2 regions of the Rothia sp. HMSC061D12 genome follow, and region 2 is predicted to be linked to the other one. Evidence: riboswitches for the same ligand, from Rfam matches in the RefSeq annotation. Region 2 holds a riboswitch; the other holds the start of a gene.
The links. Region 2 has a riboswitch for S-adenosylmethionine ahead of HMPREF2682_RS08890 (LLM class flavin-dependent oxidoreductase). Riboswitches for the same ligand answer to the same signal wherever they lie in the genome.
Positions count from the first base shown of each region.

Region 1: it holds a riboswitch for S-adenosylmethionine, as region 2 does, so the genes downstream of both, HMPREF2682_RS07150 (bifunctional o-acetylhomoserine/o-acetylserine sulfhydrylase) here and HMPREF2682_RS08890 (LLM class flavin-dependent oxidoreductase) in region 2, are expected to answer to the same signal.

Region 1 covers NZ_KV830307.1:108,450-112,864, forward strand. The annotation lists gene HMPREF2682_RS07145 (homoserine O-acetyltransferase MetX) at 1-294, opposite strand, end outside; gene HMPREF2682_RS07150 (bifunctional o-acetylhomoserine/o-acetylserine sulfhydrylase) at 484-1,830, opposite strand; SAM riboswitch class IV at 1,936-2,048, opposite strand; gene HMPREF2682_RS09305 (ArsR/SmtB family transcription factor) at 2,203-2,721, opposite strand; gene HMPREF2682_RS07155 (MFS transporter) at 2,698-3,906, shown strand; gene HMPREF2682_RS07160 (ABC transporter ATP-binding protein) at 4,306-4,415, shown strand, end outside.
Region 2 covers NZ_KV830311.1:121,761-126,175, reverse strand. The annotation lists gene HMPREF2682_RS08900 (aliphatic sulfonate ABC transporter substrate-binding protein) at 1-862, opposite strand, end outside; gene HMPREF2682_RS08895 (ABC transporter ATP-binding protein) at 945-1,781, opposite strand; SAM riboswitch class I at 1,786-1,882, opposite strand; SAM riboswitch class IV at 2,058-2,166, shown strand; gene HMPREF2682_RS08890 (LLM class flavin-dependent oxidoreductase) at 2,280-3,707, shown strand; gene HMPREF2682_RS08885 (YchJ family protein) at 3,829-4,272, shown strand.

The DNA of each region.
Region 1 (4,415 bases), on a different contig from region 2:
GTCGGGGGTGGGCACGCCACGGGAGACGTGCGTGTCACCGGTGAGCGCATGCAGAATCAGGATGGCGTTGTCGCCAGCCTCGTTGAGAGTGCCCCAGGTTTCGTAGCCGATGGTGACCTGCGGCAGGGTTACGCCGGATTCGAGCTCCAGGTCGCCGATGTTCAGCTGACGCAGGTAGCCTTGCGCTTCGGGGTGTTCGCGCTGGGTGCCCGCCACGGGGATGGGTGCGGTGACAGGCTGGCTGGTAGTGCCGGACTTGGTGGTGCCGGACTGGCTAGTGCTCTGGGTGGTCATGGGGTTCCCTTCACTGGGTTGGTCGGCGAGGTGGTGCCGGGTGTGAGCGGGGTACTCGTCTGTGGGTAGAAGAAGCAACAGGTTGGGCGGCAGCAACGCCGCACAGTTACAACATGCTCCGTAACGGGGAATCCGCAGGTGGACCGAAAAGCCGTAGCTTGCCGGTCCACCTGCGGGTTGCATCACCATTTAGGAGAGGGTGTCGAAGCCCAACTGCAGGTCGGCGAGAATGTCGTCGATGTTCTCAATACCGACAGCAAGGCGGATGAAGTTCGGGTACACGCCAATCTTCTCCAGTTCCTCAGCGGAAAGCTGAGAGTGAGTGGTGGAGGCGGGGTGAATCACGAGCGAGCGCACGTCGCCGATGTTCGCCACGTTGGAGTGCAGCTTCAGCGCGTCCACGAAGTCGCGGGCCTGCTCCAGGGTTGCGTCCTTGAGGGTGAAGCCGAGCACTGCGCCGGGGCCCTTGGGCAGGTACTTCTGTGCACGCTCGTACCAGGGGGAGGATTCCACGCCAGCCCAGATGACCTTCTCGACCTGCGGGTTTGCTTCGAGCCAGTGGGCGACCTTGGTGGCGTTCTCAACATGGCGTTCGATGCGCAGGGAGAGGGTCTCCAGACCGATGCCGATGTTGAAAGCGTTGGTCGGCGAGATGGCGGCACCGGTGTCACGCAGCAGCGAAACGCGGGCCTTCAGAATGTAGGAGAGGTTCGCGCCGAACGCGGAGTCCTTGCCCAGGTCGCGTGCGTAGACCAGGCCGTGGTAGCCGGGGGCAGGCTGGTTGAACTTGGGGAACTTCTCGGGGTCTGCGCCGTAGTCGAAGTTACCGGAGTCCACAATCACACCGCCGATGGAGGTGCCGTGGCCGCCCAGGTACTTGGTGGCCGAGTGAACGACCACATCCGCGCCGTGCTCGATGGGGCGCAGCAGGTAGGGGGTGGGCACGGTGTTGTCCACGATCAGGGGCACGCCGTTTTCGTGGGCAATTGCGGCGATGGGCTCAATGTCGAGCACGTCGTTGCGGGGGTTGGGCACGGACTCGCCGTAGAACAGCTTGGTGTTGGGGCGAACCGCGGCGCGCCACTCGTCGAGGTTGTCAGGATTCTCAACGAAGGTGGTTTCGATGCCGAGATCGGCGAGGGTGTACTTGAGCAGGTTGTAGGTACCGCCGTACACGGAGGGCGAAGCGACCACGTGGTCACCGGCACCAGCGATGTTCAGAATTGCGTAGGTGATGGCCGCCTGACCGGAGGCCAGCAGGAGCGCGCCGACGCCGCCCTCGAGGGAGGCGATGCGGTTCTCGATAACTTCCTGGGTGGGGTTGTTGAGGCGGGTGTAGATGGGGCCCAGCTCGGCGAGAGCGAAGCGGTTTGCAGCTTGCTCTGCACTGTCAAAGACGAAGGAAGTGGTCTGGTAGATGGGTAGTGCCCGAGCTCCCGTTGCGGCATCCGGTGCCTGTCCCGCGTGAATCTGGCGGGTTTCGAACTTCCAACCGGCGGGGTTGGCGGGAGTCGGGACGGTAGTGTTGTTGCTCATGCTTGGCTCTCCTAAGGGGATAGTTAGGGGGCCGCATGCCGAGCGGTACAGGAATCGTCGTTGAGTTGTCCTGTCACGATTGATGTACCGGATTCGGTCACATCGGTCCCGCGCTTGCGTCACGCTTGTGCGTAACGCCCGGTCTTCACCCAGGGCACCCCACCGCGGAGGAGGGTTGCCGGCCAGCTAGCTGGGGCTTGTCGCTGGCGCTCTTGACCTGTCATTAGGGTGTCATAATCGGTTGCGCGGGGTCAAGGGTTTTAGGAGTGCGCGACACTTTAAGACGCTTCATTGCAAAGATGACGTTTTATGAATTGCCTTTGCTCTGACCTCATTTTAGGGGTTCGCATACTCTCAACCCGATTAGCCGAGTCAGGCACCTGTAGTATCCGCAGCAGATTCACCCCATTGGCCTTGACCCGGTGGTAGTCCAACAGAGTCTAAAAGACCGGGGAAAAGATTCTCAATCACGCTGTCTCGGCGTGTAATTTTACGGTGCGTTCCCAGCACTTCGGTGTGCATGAGCCCTGATTCTCGGAGCACTTTGAAATGATAAGACATCGTAGATTTGGCGATTCCATAGTCAAAATCACCGCAGAACTGTGGCCCGTGGTCTGCGATACGGGCGAGAACATCTCGTCGAATGGGGTCTGACAATGCGCCAAGGACACGATCCAACGTCACGTCATCAGAGGTGGGGTGATACAGCCGTTCCTTACCCATAACCACGCCTTTCCGGGTTTTTCGCATAACGTATTGAGCCTTCATGACTCTGTGACAGAATATTACATCTTGGGCTTGCCCTTTAGCATAATATAGATTTATTCTAATTTCGACGAACATAGAAATAACATGAAAGGACACACAATGAGTTCTCACAATACATCTCATCAGCTACCTCAAAATTCTGAGGCAACCATGCGGCTTGTCTCATTCAGCACTCTCTTTGTCATCGGCACAGATACTTTTCTCACTGCCCCTCTGCTTCCGCTACTCAGCAAGGAGTTCAACACCAGCACAGAACAATCAGGGTGGTTCGTCTCTGCATACGCTTTAGGGTATGCAATTTTCGCACTCATTGCAGGCCCGCTGTCAGACCGCGTTGATCGCAGGCGTATTATTCTTACCGGGTCCATCGGCTTTACGCTTTTTACGGGCTTATGCGGTTTAGCATGGGGGTTTTGGTCTCTTTTTACCGCCCGGTTTCTTGCGGGAGTGTTCGCTTCTCTGATCTCACCGCAGATTTGGGCATCTATCCCCATGACAGTGCCGAAACAAGCCATTATTAAAACTATGGGGTATGCAACGGCTGGACTTGCTATAGCCCAAATCGCCGGTATTCCTGTAGGTTCTTTCCTCTCTACTTATGGATGGCAGATACCATTTTTTGCAATCGCCGCAGCGTCTCTTCTTCTCTCGGGTATACTTTATTCACGTTTTCCCAGCATTCCCCCTGTGTCTGCAGCGCAAGATGGAAATTTTCTGACTCCCTACCTGCACGTTTTAAAAGCCCCTTCACTTTTGCTATCCCTCCTGGCGTACCTGATTTTCCAGACAGGAGTATTCGCATCTCTATCTTTCATAGGTTCATGGTTCGCGCGAGACTTTGGGGCATCGCAGACAACCATCGGTTTCGCCATGCTTGTAATCGGATGTGGCAACGCTCTAGGCTCCCTCACAGGGTCACGATTCGTCGCACATATAGGTACGCAGAAGACTATGCTCATGGGACTTATGGCACTCAGTATTGTGTATCTCTCGGCGTCATTGACAGCTAATTTCTGGACTGCTTTAGGTATTTTTACTCTTGCACTTTTTCTCGGAGGAATTATGCTCCCCGTCCTCATGGGAGAGCTACAAAGCCATACCGCTATAGCTCGCGGTACTGTATCATCCCTCTCAAACACGGCAATGTACGCTGGAACCACTATCAGCGGTGCCGTTGGCGGTACATTACTTACGCAGTTTCCGGGGTATAGCGGTATAGCCGTCATGAGTGCATGTGCAGTCGCAATTTCTCTTGGTGTCTATGCACTTGGTGGGGCATTCCGATCGAATAACGGGGGATCGTTTTAACTTCTTCGAATAAAATCAAAAAAATTTAATCACAGCATTCCGTGAGCCGTGCTACACTGATGGAAACCTTGAATCTAGGAGTGATGAGGTATGACCTCCCGCTAAAGTCGCACCGGCTCGCGGAATGCCCGCCCAGATGGTGGGCTCTAAAAAATTTCAGAAACAACCCTGCTTTGGTTCGATACATTTCAGGAGCGCATAGTGTGCGCTTGGGATACCAAAGTTCTGAGGGTTTCGTTGTTATACCTTCCGCACCTGCAGTCGGTGACTTGGGATTATTCAGGCACTACGTAGTGCCTCTCTCACGACTATTCATCTCACCCGTCCCACGTATTGCAGGCGTGCGAACACCATGCTCAAGCGTCTTCGGGTGACTAAGCACCGCAAGGTTTTATCACGATGTCTACAATTCTTGACGCGGCGCAGCTTCGCCGCGTCTTTGGCAAAGGTGAAAACGCCTTTACCGCCGTCGACCGGGTGTCGCTTCGCGTTAGCTCCGGTGAAATTCA
Region 2 (4,415 bases):
GCTCCATGACGACCTGGGCGGTCTCGTGCTTAATGCCGGACTCCTCCTCGACAATCTTCACTGCCTCTTCGGGGTTCTTCTTAGCCCAGGCGCGAGCGTACTCGTACACGTCTACAATGGTCTGTGCGGCGGTCGGGTTGGACTGAATGAACTTCTCGGTTGCGTTCAGGAAGCCGTAGGTGTTGAAGTTCAGGTTGCGGTAGAAGAGCACGTCGCCGCTTTCCACCTCGGCGGCAGCCATGATCGGGTCCAGGCCGCTCCACGCGTTGACCTGACCGTTATCCAGGGCGGTGCGGCCGTCGGCATGCTGCAGGTTCTGAATTGTCAGATCCGATGCGGAAATGCCCTCCTGCTTGAGTGCCTGCAGCAGCAGGAAGTAGGGGTCGGTACCCTTGGTCACGGCAACGGTCTTGCCCTTTAGGTCCGTTACCTTGGTGATGCCCGAATCCTTGCGGGTTACCAGAGCCGACCACTCCGGCTGAGAGTACAGGCTGATGACCTTGATGGGGGAGCCGTTAGCGCGTGCCAGCAGAGCCGCCGAACCGGCGGTCGAGCCGACATCAATATTGCCGCTACGCAGCGCCTCATTCGCCTTGTTCGAGCCGGCCGACTTGACCCACTCAACCTTCTTACCCTCGGCGGCAAGGGCGGTTTCAAGCCAGCCCTTCTTGCGGATAATCAGGGACAGCGGGTTGTAGGTCGCGTAGTCAATGGTCACGGTGTTCTGGTCGCCACCACCGGCAGCACCGGAGGCGTTAGCGGAACCGGAACCTTCACCGGCGCAGGCGCTGAGCAGAGTAGCAAAAGCGGCGGCTGCGGCAAGGGACTTGAGGGCGGTACGGCGAGACGGGGAGTAAGTCATGATGAAATCTTTTCGCTTCTGAAGATGATGATGTGTGGTGATGAGAATGCGTTACGCGGCAGAGCTGGTGTTGCCTGCAGATTTAGGCGTTATCTTCCACGCCGAGCTCAGCGAGCAGTTCGCTACGCAGCGCCGTGATCTCTGCATCGGCGCGGTCACGCGGGTGAGAACGGTCAACGGTCACAATGCGCTGGATGGTGGCGGGCGCCTCCGGGGTGTCCTTACCGAGGACGATCACCCGGTCAGAGAGATACAGCGCCTCTTCCACGTCGTGGGTGACCAGCAGAATCGTGGTCGGGTCCTGACGGTGCACGTCCAACAGCAAATCCTGCATGTTGATGCGGGTCAGCGCGTCCAGAGCACCGAAGGGCTCGTCGAGCAGCAGCACGCCGGGGTTGCGTGCGAGCGCTCGCGCCAGGGACACGCGCTGAGCCATACCGCCTGAAATTTCCTTGGGACGGTGGGTTGCGTATTCGCCCAGGCCGACCAGGTCGAGCAGGCGCGCTACGGATGCTGCGCCTTCAGATTTTTTGGTGCCCTGCGGCAGTCCGAGCGCCACATTGTCGGCGACGGTGCGCCAGGGGAGCAGGCGCGGTTCCTGAAAGCCGATAGCTACGCGGGGGTCGAGACCGGTTACCGCCTTCTCGCCGATACGCACGGTACCTGCGGTGATGCGGTTCAGGCCTGCTGCTGCACGCAGGAGAGTGGATTTGCCGCATCCGGAGGAGCCGATGACGGAGATAATCTCGCCGGGGGCTGCGGTGAAGGAGACTCCGCGAAGAACTTCGTGGGTTCCGCCGGGCACGGGGAAAGATTGTCCGACGTCTTCAAAGCTCAAGGGGACGGCGGCGGTGGATACGGCGTGGTGGCCGCTGTTTTCACTGGTGGGTGCGTCAGTTACTGCACTGTTGAGTGTCATGTCACTTCCATCGTTCCTGGCGTTAGCACCGGGGGCGGAAGAATCCGTGCCGGTTGCTGCGACGTCGTGGAGCCAGGTCTCTCAGTCGCTCTGGATGGTTTGCTCCTCCAACCCTATGGGCTGTGGCGTGCCTCAATCAACCCTACGGGCGCGTATGAATTTCTATGACTCTTTATTTCGCATTTATCACGAAATATTTCGGTTCTACGTCACAAAAAGATTTTTTCGTCACAAACGTGACCTCCCTCCCGCGCGCCCCGTACACTCAAACCACGAGATCATGAGTCCCGGCGCTAAGCTCTGGCTAGCCGGGCGGCAACCCTCTCCCGTAGCGGGGTGCCCCAGATGATGATCTGGCCTCAACGTTACGAGGCAAGTACGGCGCGAACGCGCCACCTGCACGAAGGCCACCACCGAACGCAGAAGGCATCAGGAGGCGGCGCGCGGGGTGCAGGGTACAAACCCGATCGTCCCCGATCATTCGCGAAAGGAAAATCGATGGCTGAGCAGAAGAAGCGCATCGTAGTTAACGCATTCGAAATGACCTGCATTGGTCACCAGAGCTTCGACCTCTGGCGTCACCCGCGCTCCCGCGCAACCGAGTACAACACCATCAAGTACTGGACTGACCTGGCTAAGACCCTTGAGCGCGGCCTGTTTGACGCCGTGTTCATCGCTGACGTTGTTGGTATCTACGACGTGTACAAGAACTCTGCCGCTCCCGCCATTGAGGGTGCCGCTCAGGTTCCCGTGAATGACCCCGCAACCCAGATTTCTGCAATGGCTGCAGTGACCGAGCACCTCGGCTTCGGTGTGACTGCTGCCGCTACTTTCGAGCAGCCCTACACCCTGGCTCGCCGCTACGCCTCCCTCGACCACCTCACCGAGGGCCGCGTCGGCTTCAACGTGGTGACTTCTTACCTGCCGTCGGCTGCTGAGAACCAGGGCCTGCCCACCCAGATTCCGCACGATGAGCGCTACGATATCGCTGACGAGTTCCTGGACGTCTGCTACAAGCTGTGGGAAGGCTCCTGGGAAGACGGCGCAGTCATCAAGGACCGCGAGCGCGGCGTCTACGCTGACCCCTCCAAGGTCCACCCGATTGGCCACAAGGGCAAGTACTTCTCCGTGCCCGGCATCTCCCTGACCGAGCCGAGCCCGCAGCGCACCCCCGTGATTTTCCAGGCTGGCGCATCCAGCCGCGGTCAGAAGTTCTCCGGTAAGCACGCTGAGGCTGTGTTCATCAGCGCCCTGCGCCCGGACCTGACCCGCGTTGTGACCGACCGTATTCGCACCGCTGCCGAGGAGCAGGGCCGTAGCCGCGACGACGTCAAGATCCTCGCAATGCTCTCCGTCATCGTGGATGAGACCGAAGAGAAGGCAAAGGCAAAGTACGAGGAGTACAAGAAGTACATCAACCTCGACTCTGCACAGGCTATCATCGGCGGCTGGTCCGGTGTTGACCTGTCCCAGTTCGACGAGGACGAGGTCCTGAACTACGTGCAGACCGAGTCGATTCAGTCCTTCCTGACCCCCTTCACCCTGCAGGCGAAGGACAAGAAGTGGACCCGCAAGGCCATCGCTGAGCACACCACCCTTGGCGGCATGGGCGATGTCATTGTTGGTGACCCGGTTCAGGTTGCTGACGAGCTGGAGCGTTGGATCGACGAGGGTGGCCTGGACGGCATCAACCTGGCATACCACGTCTCCCCGGGCTCCTTCGAGGACTTCATCGAGTACGTTGTTCCCGAGCTGCAGAAGCGCGGCCGCTACCGCACCGAGTACGAGGGCAACACCCTGCGTGAGAACATCTTCGGTAAGGGCCACACCAAGGTTGCTGACAGCCACCCGGCTGCTAAGTACCGCGGCGCATACGTGGGTAAGCCTTCCGCGGCTGACACCCCGGCTCGCGCGATCGCTGAATAAGCGTTGCCGCTGAAGCGTACCGTGTAGGTTCGCTCAAACTTAACGATTGAAAACAAGAACGCCCGTTCTGCTGGAGGATTTGTATCCCCGGCGGAGCGGGCGTTTCTTTATACTGGGTGGCATGACTGAACTGAACCAGGTTGAACTTAACCATGATGACCGCTGCCCCTGCTCGAGCGGCGAGGTGTACGGCGCCTGCTGCGGCAGGTTCCTGGGCGAGTTTGCCGCCTCCGGCACGCTGACTGCGCCTGCGCCGGAGCAGCTGATGCGCTCGCGTTTTACCGCGTTTGCGACGGGGGACGCGGCGTACCTGCTGGCGAGCTGGCATCCGAGTACCCGCCCGGCGACTCTGGAGTTGGAGGATGATATCCGCTGGTATCGCCTGGATATTCTGGGCGCTTCGGGTGGCCCCTTTGACGCCTCTGGTACGGTGGAGTTCGTTGCGTATTACCGTTCGGTGCCGGGCACGCCTGCGGAGGAGCGGGTGAAGGGCAACATGCATGAGCTGTCGCGCTTTGAGAAGGTGGGCGGCGCCTGGTTCTATGTGGATGGTGACGTCCGCTAACTCTAGCTCTCGCCGCCTCTGTCTCGTACAGGGTGTGGGCACATAAAGAAATGGCAGAATCATTCCGAAACCGGAACGATTCTGCCATTTCTTGTTTTAGCTAGCTTCTGTCTTTTAGAAGCTTTTCGAAGTCAACCTGAGAT